DNA from 4 places in the Proteus sp. GOKU genome. Region 1 is predicted to be linked to each of the others. Evidence: predicted binding sites of a transcription regulator. Region 1 holds the regulator's gene; each other region holds the start of a gene.
The links. Region 1 encodes Fur, which represses iron uptake genes when iron is present. Its sites were predicted from a motif close to ATAATAATGAGAACNACTATCAA; they were not measured.
Positions count from the first base shown of each region.

Region 1 (2,212 bases):
TGAAAACACAATGCTTATCTTTCACTAGTAATTGTTCAAACACAGACAAATATACTCTAAATATTTTGAAGTGTAGCTAGGTGACAAGTGAATGAGTCACTGGAAACATACAAGAAAGTATGTAACTTGTGAAAATATACGTAGTCAATAACGCTACAATTTGAAATATAACGAATTTAGAATAAAAGAGGTTATCTCACTTTATGGCAATCATAGGAATATTCTTCGGCAGTGATACTGGCAACACTGAAAATATTGCCAAAATGCTTCAAGAAAGACTGGGCGCTGATAATGCCGAAGTTCATGATATTGCAAAATCCAGTCAAGAAGACATCGAAGCGTTCGATATTCTGTTACTAGGTATTCCTACTTGGTATTATGGTGAAGCACAATGTGATTGGGATGACTTTTTCCCAACACTAGAAGATATTGATTTCAATGGTAAGCTTGTTGCACTATTTGGTTGTGGTGACCAAGAGGACTACGCAGAATATTTCTGTGATGCAATGGGTACTATCCGCGATATTATTGAGCCTCGTGGCGCAGTTATCGTAGGTCATTGGCCAACAGAAGGTTATCATTTCGAAGCCTCTAAAGGGCTTGCAGATGATAATCATTTTATCGGTCTTGCGATTGATGAAGATCGTCAACCAGAATTAACCGAAGAGCGTGTTGACGCTTGGGTTGCTCAAATCAAAGAAGAAATGAGCCTAGACGAAATTCTGGGATAAAATAAATACTCAATATTGAGAATGATAATTATTCAATGGTGTGCTAAGATAGTGTGATAGGTGGGGTGTTTATTTTTAAATATCATGCCTATAATCAATGAGGTTATTTATTCACCCGAGTATTAATGAATAAAACCTATTTGTGAGCACAAAAATTAAATTCACCATTAGCAACAGGATTAAATCCGCATGACCGACAATAATAAAGCGTTAAAAAATGCTGGGTTAAAAGTTACACTTCCTCGCTTAAAGATCTTGGAAGTGCTCCAGGATCCTGAGTGCCATCATGTCAGTGCTGAAGATCTCTACAAAAAACTCATCGATATCGGTGAAGAGATTGGTCTGGCAACAGTGTATCGCGTCTTAAACCAATTTGATGATGCTGGTATTGTTACCCGACATAATTTTGAAGGTGGTAAATCAGTATTTGAATTAACTCAACAACACCATCATGACCACTTAATTTGTCTTGATTGTGGTAAAGTTATCGAGTTTACAGACGATGCAATTGAATTACGCCAAAGAAACATCGCTGAACGTCATGGTATCAAGCTTTCCAATCATAGCCTTTACTTATATGGCCACTGCGCTGAAGGCAATTGCAAAGAAGATAGCCACGCACATGATGAGAAATAATTCATTCTGGATAATCTCTCAGTAAAAAAAAGGAACTGTTCACAGTTCCTTTTTTATTGCCTAAAATCCGAGGATAACTCTACTTAGCCACACTGATACTGTGCTTAATATGTTTTAAATGAACCACAATGGTAAATGTGACAATAACCAATAGTGACCAAGAGCCCCATTTGCCTGCATGTACAGCAGACCAAGCACCAATTTGGTTAGGATATTGCCAAACACCAAAAAATGTACCGAAATTCTCAGCAAGCCAAATAAAGAAACCTATTAGAACAAAAGCGAGTAATAAAGGCATTTTTCGCTCAGTATCATAAGGAGTAAAATAAACCACACTACGAGCATAAAGACCTAAAATAAAGGCAGTTAAATACCAGCGATAATCACCGATAAAGTGATGAGAAAAGAAATTAATATAGATAGCGAGAGCAACCAAAGTTGCCATCCAATAAGGTGGATAATGTTCAATTCGTACTTTTAAAAAACGCCATGCTTGAATTAAATAACTTCCTACCGCAGAGTACATAAACCCTGTAAACAAAGGGACTTCCCACAATTTTGTATAAGCAAAATCAGGGTATTTCCACGATCCAATTGCCGCTGATGTTTTAAATAATTCCATCACAAACCCAACAATGTGGAAAAAACAGATCGCTTTTAATTCATCCCATGTTTCTAGCTTTCCCCACACCATCCATAATTGAAAAGCGATAGCGAGAATAAGAAGCACGTCATAACGAGGTATACCAAAGATACCTTTACTTGGTGTTGCAAATAAAATAAAAAAGAAAAATCCGGCAAATAAACAAGAACGCGCCTCTTTTACACCAAAAAAAAGAAATTCA
Region 1 covers NZ_CP034105.1:1,162,878-1,165,089, reverse strand. The annotation lists gene fldA (flavodoxin FldA) at 204-731, shown strand; gene fur (ferric iron uptake transcriptional regulator) at 921-1,367, shown strand; gene EHE21_RS05355 (DUF817 domain-containing protein) at 1,447-2,212, opposite strand, start outside.

Region 2 (2,212 bases), 1.2 Mb from region 1:
TACGTTCACTTTCTATGACAGAAAGTGCGCACCATATTCATCAGCAACAAGAAAATACATTATCCGTTTACCAAGTGGTATTTTCACCTCCTCAACAATCTACAGTCGTGCCGGAACCTTTAGTGGAAACGGAGCCACAAGAAACGCCTATTGTTTTACCCATTGCCGAAAAAGGGGAGTTTGTTGAAGCACCAAAGAAAATACCTGAAAAAATAAAAGAAAAGCCTATACCTATAAAACCAATTACACCTGTAAAAAAACAGGTGGTGCAAGAAAAAGTAGAGCCGATAAAACAGCGTGATTTAGAAAGCCAAGTAGCGCAAACGACTTCAGAAGCATCGGCAGAAAGCTTAACGCAACATACGGCAAGCTCGTTAGCAGGAAGAAGTCATGCATTAAGCGAGAAAGGAATAGGGCAAGGCGAATCTGATAATCACTATATTAGTTCACTGCGTCGAGAAATAGAGCGCCATAAACGTTATCCATCACAAGCACGTCGCATGCAACATGAAGGTCAGGTGGTGGTGAGCTTTTCACTAACCTCTGAAGGTGTGATTTCAAGGGTTGAGATAGAAAGTACCTCGGGTATTTCCTCTCTTGATAATGCGGCTATTGCTGCGGTTAAACGTGTAAAGCCCATAGGCCCTAAACCTGAAAACCTATTGAATCCTTTGATTGTTTCATTAGATTTTCAATTAAATTAATAAAATAACGGAAACACCTGAGTACAACTTGGACTTGGGTGTTTTTTTATAAAGTTGTTTTTGTGCGCTCATTCTCACTTTTCCGATCACAAACCCATAAATCCTTATTGTTAATGATATTGATTATGATTAACATTAATAATTACATTTATTATTTAAAGTAAAGATTATTTACTTGGAAAGTGGTCATGTTTAAATCCGTTGTCTCTATTGCCTGTCTTTTTATTTTTTCTTTTATTGTTAATACAGCAAATGCTTCTGATGTTGGCGCTGATAGCCAATCTTGGCCTCGCACTTTTACCAACGTTGATGGCACTAAAACTGAAATTAACGCAAAACCTCAGCGTATTTTATCGGCATCAGTTTCTATCACCGGAACGCTCCTTGCAATGCAAGCTCCGGTGGTTGCCAGTTCAACGGCGGCAAATGGCCAATTTTTTGCCCAATGGGATAAAGTGGCAAAAGAGAGAAAGGTTGAAAAACTGTGGTCTGCGGGCAGTGTTTCATTAGAGATGGCTTATCTTTATGCACCTGATTTAATCGTTGTTTCCATCAATGGTGGTGATACGGTCTATCCTCAAGTTGAACAATTTAAACAAATCGCGCCGACCATTGTTTTAGATTACGGCAAACAGAGCTGGGAAAGCTTGGCGTTACAATTGGCACAAGCAACAGGACAAGAAGAAGAGACCGCTACACTATTACAGCATTTTGCAAATATAGTAAAAGAAGGGAAAGAAGCGCTACAACTCCCTGAAGGTCAGGTCAATATTATCTCTTATTTTGGCGCTGGTACTGTTAATCCCGTTTCGCTAACCACCAGCCCTCACGCGGTATTATTACAACAACTCGGTTTTACCATTGAAAGTGCAGATCTTGCGTGGCAACCGAAAGATAAACCCGTTTCAGATTTTGTGTGGGCTCAATATGAGCATTTAACACAACTCACTGCACCTACAACGTTCCTATTAAGTGGAACCGCCAAAGAAGCCGATGTATTTATGGCTGATCCCATTCTTGCCAATCTACCTTCTATAAAAAATAATCAAGTTTATGGTTTAGGTGCAAACTCGTTTCGTATTGATTATTACAGCGCGCAAGAAATTATCAGTGATATGGTTACGCGCTTTGGCCAACAGAAGTAATAACGCATGTTCACTTCTCACCATAGCATAAAGTGGGGAATAAGAGGCGCTATTCTTCTATTGCTCTGTTTTGCACTATTAAGCTTATTTGTAGGAAGCCGACCTGTTTCTATGTACACAACATGGCAGGCTTTTATCGATTTTGATACGACAAATAGTGAGCACTTATTAGTGCGCTATCTACGCTTTCCTCGCACATTATTAGCAATAGTGATTGGTGTCGCATTAGGCGGAGCCGGAACACTAATGCAAGCTTTGACTCGCAACCCACTCGCTGATCCGGGCTTGTTTGGCATTAATGCTGGAGCCATGGTTGCGATTGTCTCTTTAATTGCGCTAACGGGGATCACTGATGTCACTATT
Region 2 covers NZ_CP034105.1:4,126,258-4,128,469, forward strand. The annotation lists gene EHE21_RS18790 (energy transducer TonB) at 1-704, shown strand, start outside; gene fepB (Fe2+-enterobactin ABC transporter substrate-binding protein) at 893-1,849, shown strand; gene EHE21_RS18800 (FecCD family ABC transporter permease) at 1,856-2,212, shown strand, end outside.
Region 2: the regulator Fur is predicted to act here: its motif matches at 818-840, upstream of fepB (Fe2+-enterobactin ABC transporter substrate-binding protein).

Region 3 (2,212 bases), 460 kb from region 1:
TTAACGTTTCATAATCAACCGTTTTATCAGCTTGGAAAAAGATGGTTGTCTCTTTGTTTGCTTGTGTCATGGTATCTAACACATTCGCCATCGTTTCATGTGTGACCATCTCTTCACCAATGAAAATTTGTTTATCCGACTTAATTGTTAAATAAACAGGCTTCTCAGGGCGAGGTTGTGGTTTTGCACTTGAAGCGGGTAAATTTACTTTTATATCAACAGTAGCTAAAGGTGCCGCCACCATAAAGATAATGAGCAGAACCAACATGACATCAATAAAAGGCGTCACATTGATATCATGCAATTCATTATCATCACCTGAATCATCACCAAGACGCATTGCCATAATTCATTACCTTGCTTTGCTGTTTTCGATATCTAAATCACGGCTGACTAATGTCACCACACCTGTTGCGATATCACCAATTTCACCACGATAACCCGCTATCATACGAGCAAAAATGTTATAGATAATAACCGCTGGAATTGCCGCAATCAGGCCAATCGCGGTTGCTAATAGCGCTTCTGCAATACCTGGTGCAACAACAGCAAGGTTTGTCGTTTGAGAATGAGCAATACCGATAAAGCTATTCATGATCCCCCAAACCGTACCGAAAAGACCGATAAAAGGAGAAATTGCACCAATGGTGGCTAAGTAACCATTACCGCGACCTAATTCACGGATAATTGCTGCAACGCGACGTTCCATTCGCATTTCAACACGCTCTTTAATACCTGAAGCCACTTTACTTTCTTGAGAGTAAGTACGCTCTAATTCTGCATCATTAAAGAAATCAGCGGTTGCACTTTTATTACCAAATTTTTTGCTAATCGCTAACGCATCGTTGAGTGATTTAGCTTCAACTAACTGAGCTGTCTCATTTCTTAGGCGACGACGCAGTGAAATTAAGTAGCTTCCTTTCGCGAAAAATAGTGCCCAAGTGACAATAGAGGCTAACAGTAAGCCAATCATGACACTCTTAACGACTAAGTCTGCGTTACGGTACATACCCATTACAGATAAATCTTCAGCAAATCCGCCACCAGCAACCATTTCAGGTTGTACTTCTGACGATGCATTTTCTGTCGCTAAAGGTGCATTTTCTGAATTCTCAGCCGTTGTTGCAGGTGTATTTTCACCTTCAGGCTTAGCGGTTTCAGTACCGACTGCTTTCACTTCATTACCCGTTTCCGTGGTAGAAGTAGCAGTTGTTGGTGTGACTATTGTCGGTGTAGCAGTTCCCTGTGTAGAAGCTGTTGAAGAAACGGCAGCAGTAGTTGGCTGTTCAGTTGGTGTGGCAGGAGTCGTATCCGCAAAAGCAGAGCCTGTCAGACCGATTGCCAATAGAATAGAAGCTGTCAAATTACGCATCAGTTGGCCTTTTACTCTCTTTTTTATCTATTTATTTATTCAGTAATGACATCTTTACGCCACTACTTACCCAAAATCGTTCGCTTACAATCATCCTGTTTGCCATCAGGAAAGAGAAAACGCTCAAATGATATCAAACATGAAGCATTTTGATAGTAATTATCATTACTATTTGGCTATTTTTTTTTCATTTGTCGATTTTTAAGACAAATTATCGTTATTTCACGTAACGTGAAATTTTATCAACTACCCTGCAAGCCTTTTGTACTTATCCAAAAAATGAATTAACTTGAGGTAAACACACCATCAATTAAAAGAAGGTATTAAGGATGACGCTAAAAAAACAAGAAACCTCACTCCTCCTTTCTGGTCGAGCTAAAAAATATTCCCAAGGCGCAGTAAACCCAATTATACAACGAACATCATCCGTTATTTTTGATTCCGTTGCACAAAAACGTGAAGCAACGAAAAAACGGGCAGAAGGTACACTTTTTTATGGACGTCGAGGCACAACTACCCATTTTGCCTTACAAGAAGCGTTAACTGAATTAGAGCAAGGTGCAGGCTGTGCACTATTTCCTTCAGGTGCAGCGGCGATTACGCAATCTATACTCGCATTTGTTGAGCAAGGTTCTCATATTCTCGTGACAGGCTCTGCCTACGATCCGACTCAAAATTTTTGTGATCAGATCTTACGTAAATTCTCAGTCACAACGACCTACTTTGATCCTTTAATCGGCAAAGAGATCAGCCAATTGCTACGTCCTGAAACAAAAATTGTTTTTCTTGAATCTCCGGGATCAATCACGATGGAAATTCAAGATCTACAAGGAATAGTCA
Region 3 covers NZ_CP034105.1:701,489-703,700, reverse strand. The annotation lists gene exbD (TonB system transport protein ExbD) at 1-346, opposite strand, end outside; gene exbB (tonB-system energizer ExbB) at 353-1,372, opposite strand; gene metC (cystathionine beta-lyase) at 1,702-2,212, shown strand, end outside.
Region 3: the regulator Fur is predicted to act here: its motif matches at 1,522-1,544, upstream of exbB (tonB-system energizer ExbB).

Region 4 (2,212 bases), 480 kb from region 1:
GTTCTTGCTTGTTGTTGTGATGCGGATCAGTGCCAAAGGATTGCATAAACAAGAGGCTACACTTCAAACTGCGGAGAACGTTGCAGTAAAAACATTGGCTGATTTTGCACAACATCAGGCGTTATTGCGTAAAAGTGGACGCAATACACAATTTTCACAGCAATTACAGCAAGATTTGTTAGCGCAACATCACCAACAGGTACAGTTATTACAGCGGAGTTTACCTTACCATTTAATTTTTTCTCTCTGCATTCAGGGTATTTTTATCGCAGTTCTCGTGTTTGGTGTGATAAATGTTGATGCTAACAAACTCACCTTAGCGCAGTGGTTAGCTGTTGTCGTATTAATTGCTCGCTTTATTGAACCGTTATTTCAGCTTTCTCATATTGATCAAGCATTAAGACAAAGCAAGCAGTCACTAACATTAATTAAAAACGCATTGGATGCTCCTACATTACAAAGCCCAAAACAGAGTGATACGCCTAAAAGCAATGACATTCGTTGTGAACAACTGGATGTGAATAATAGTTTAGGTACGCCGATCCTCTCTAACATAACAGCGCTATGCCCCGATAAAAAAATGACGGCAATTGTCGGCAGTTCTGGTGCAGGTAAAACAACATTACTACGTGTTTTAGCGCGTCTTATTGATGCGGATAAAGGGCAAGTTTTTTATGGAGATAAAAAAGTTAACGACTTATCTGGGAGTGTATTAGCGCAAACAAGACAAATCGTATTTCAGCATAACCAGTTAATTAGAGGCACTTTACGCTGGTCATTATTACAAGATGAGCAATCAACAATCAGTGATAAGGATATTTTACAGTTACTCAATGCATTGAATTTACCGTTGATTCAAACTGATTTAGATGAAGATGTAGGAGAACAAGGTGACCGTTATTCTGGAGGACAAAAGCAACGATTATGCTTAGCGCGTTCATTATTAGCCGATCCTAAGATCTTATTTTTAGATGAACCTACGGCAAGCCTTGATACAGTCAGTCGTGAAAAAGTGGCTCTTTATCTTGAAAACCTAACATCCACTCGAGTCGTGATCACTCATGATCCGGATATTGCCAAACGGGCGGATCATGTCATTGTGCTTGATGATGGAAAAGTCATTGAAGAAGGTTCTCCTGATGTATTGTTGTTATCTTCAATATGGTTCTCACGTTTTTGTGGATCATATTGAGTTTTTCGATCTTCATTAGTTGTTGCGTAATATCGATTGGCAATCGAAAGAGATAATTTGGCAATCGAAAATACCTTAATCCCAAAATTGATAGAGTGATAACCATTATCATTTGAATATTTTGGGATAGGTATGGTTTACATTTCTTCTTTAGCTGACTTAGATAAAACACAGAAATTATCACCAGTATTAAATCAACGCACACAAAATAAATTGGCATTAACACAATGCGCTATTTTGTGTTCTACCGCTTTATTTTCACTTTCTGCTATCGCTAATACAGCAACAGAAAATAATAAAGAAGTCGATGTTTTGGTGGTGACGGAAAGCACAGCACAACACCGCGATAACCTTGCTCCAGGCGTTAGTACATTAAGTAAAATGGCACTTAAGCCCAGAGAGATCCCTCAAACAGTCTCTGTGATAGACAGAGAGCAAATAGAAACTCAAAACTTAAATACCCTTGATGAAGTAATGACTCGCGCTAATGGGGTTACTAGCGCACCTTTTGTTTTATTAACAACAGCTTATTACGCTCGTGGCTTTCAAATCAATTCTTTTGAGCTTGATGGTGTTCCTGCTTTAATGGGAAATATGGCAAGTTCGCCGCAAGATATGGCTGTTTATGAACGTGTTGAGATCTTAAAAGGCTCTAACGGATTAATGCATGGAATGGGGAATCCTGCGGCAACCGTCAATATGGTACGTAAACATGCACCTTTAGACGATCAATTAAAAGCAACATTTACGGCTGGAAGTTGGAACCGTTATCGCGGTGAAGTCGATGTGGGCGGGCGTTTAAATCAAGACGGTAGTGTCCGTGGTCGAGTTGTAATGGCATGGGAAGATAAAGATTTCTTCTACGATATTTCAGATCAAAAAACACGCTTAATTTATGCCACTGTTGATGCTGATTTAACATCTAACACGCTATTACGCACAGGTATTCAATATCAAACAATCGATTCCATCACCAATATGGCTGGTGTGCCAATGGGGAAAGATGGGAGCGATTTACAT
Region 4 covers NZ_CP034105.1:683,050-685,261, forward strand. The annotation lists gene EHE21_RS03200 (ATP-binding cassette domain-containing protein) at 1-1,192, shown strand, start outside; gene EHE21_RS03205 (TonB-dependent siderophore receptor) at 1,325-2,212, shown strand, end outside.
Region 4: the regulator Fur is predicted to act here: its motif matches at 1,288-1,310, upstream of EHE21_RS03205 (TonB-dependent siderophore receptor).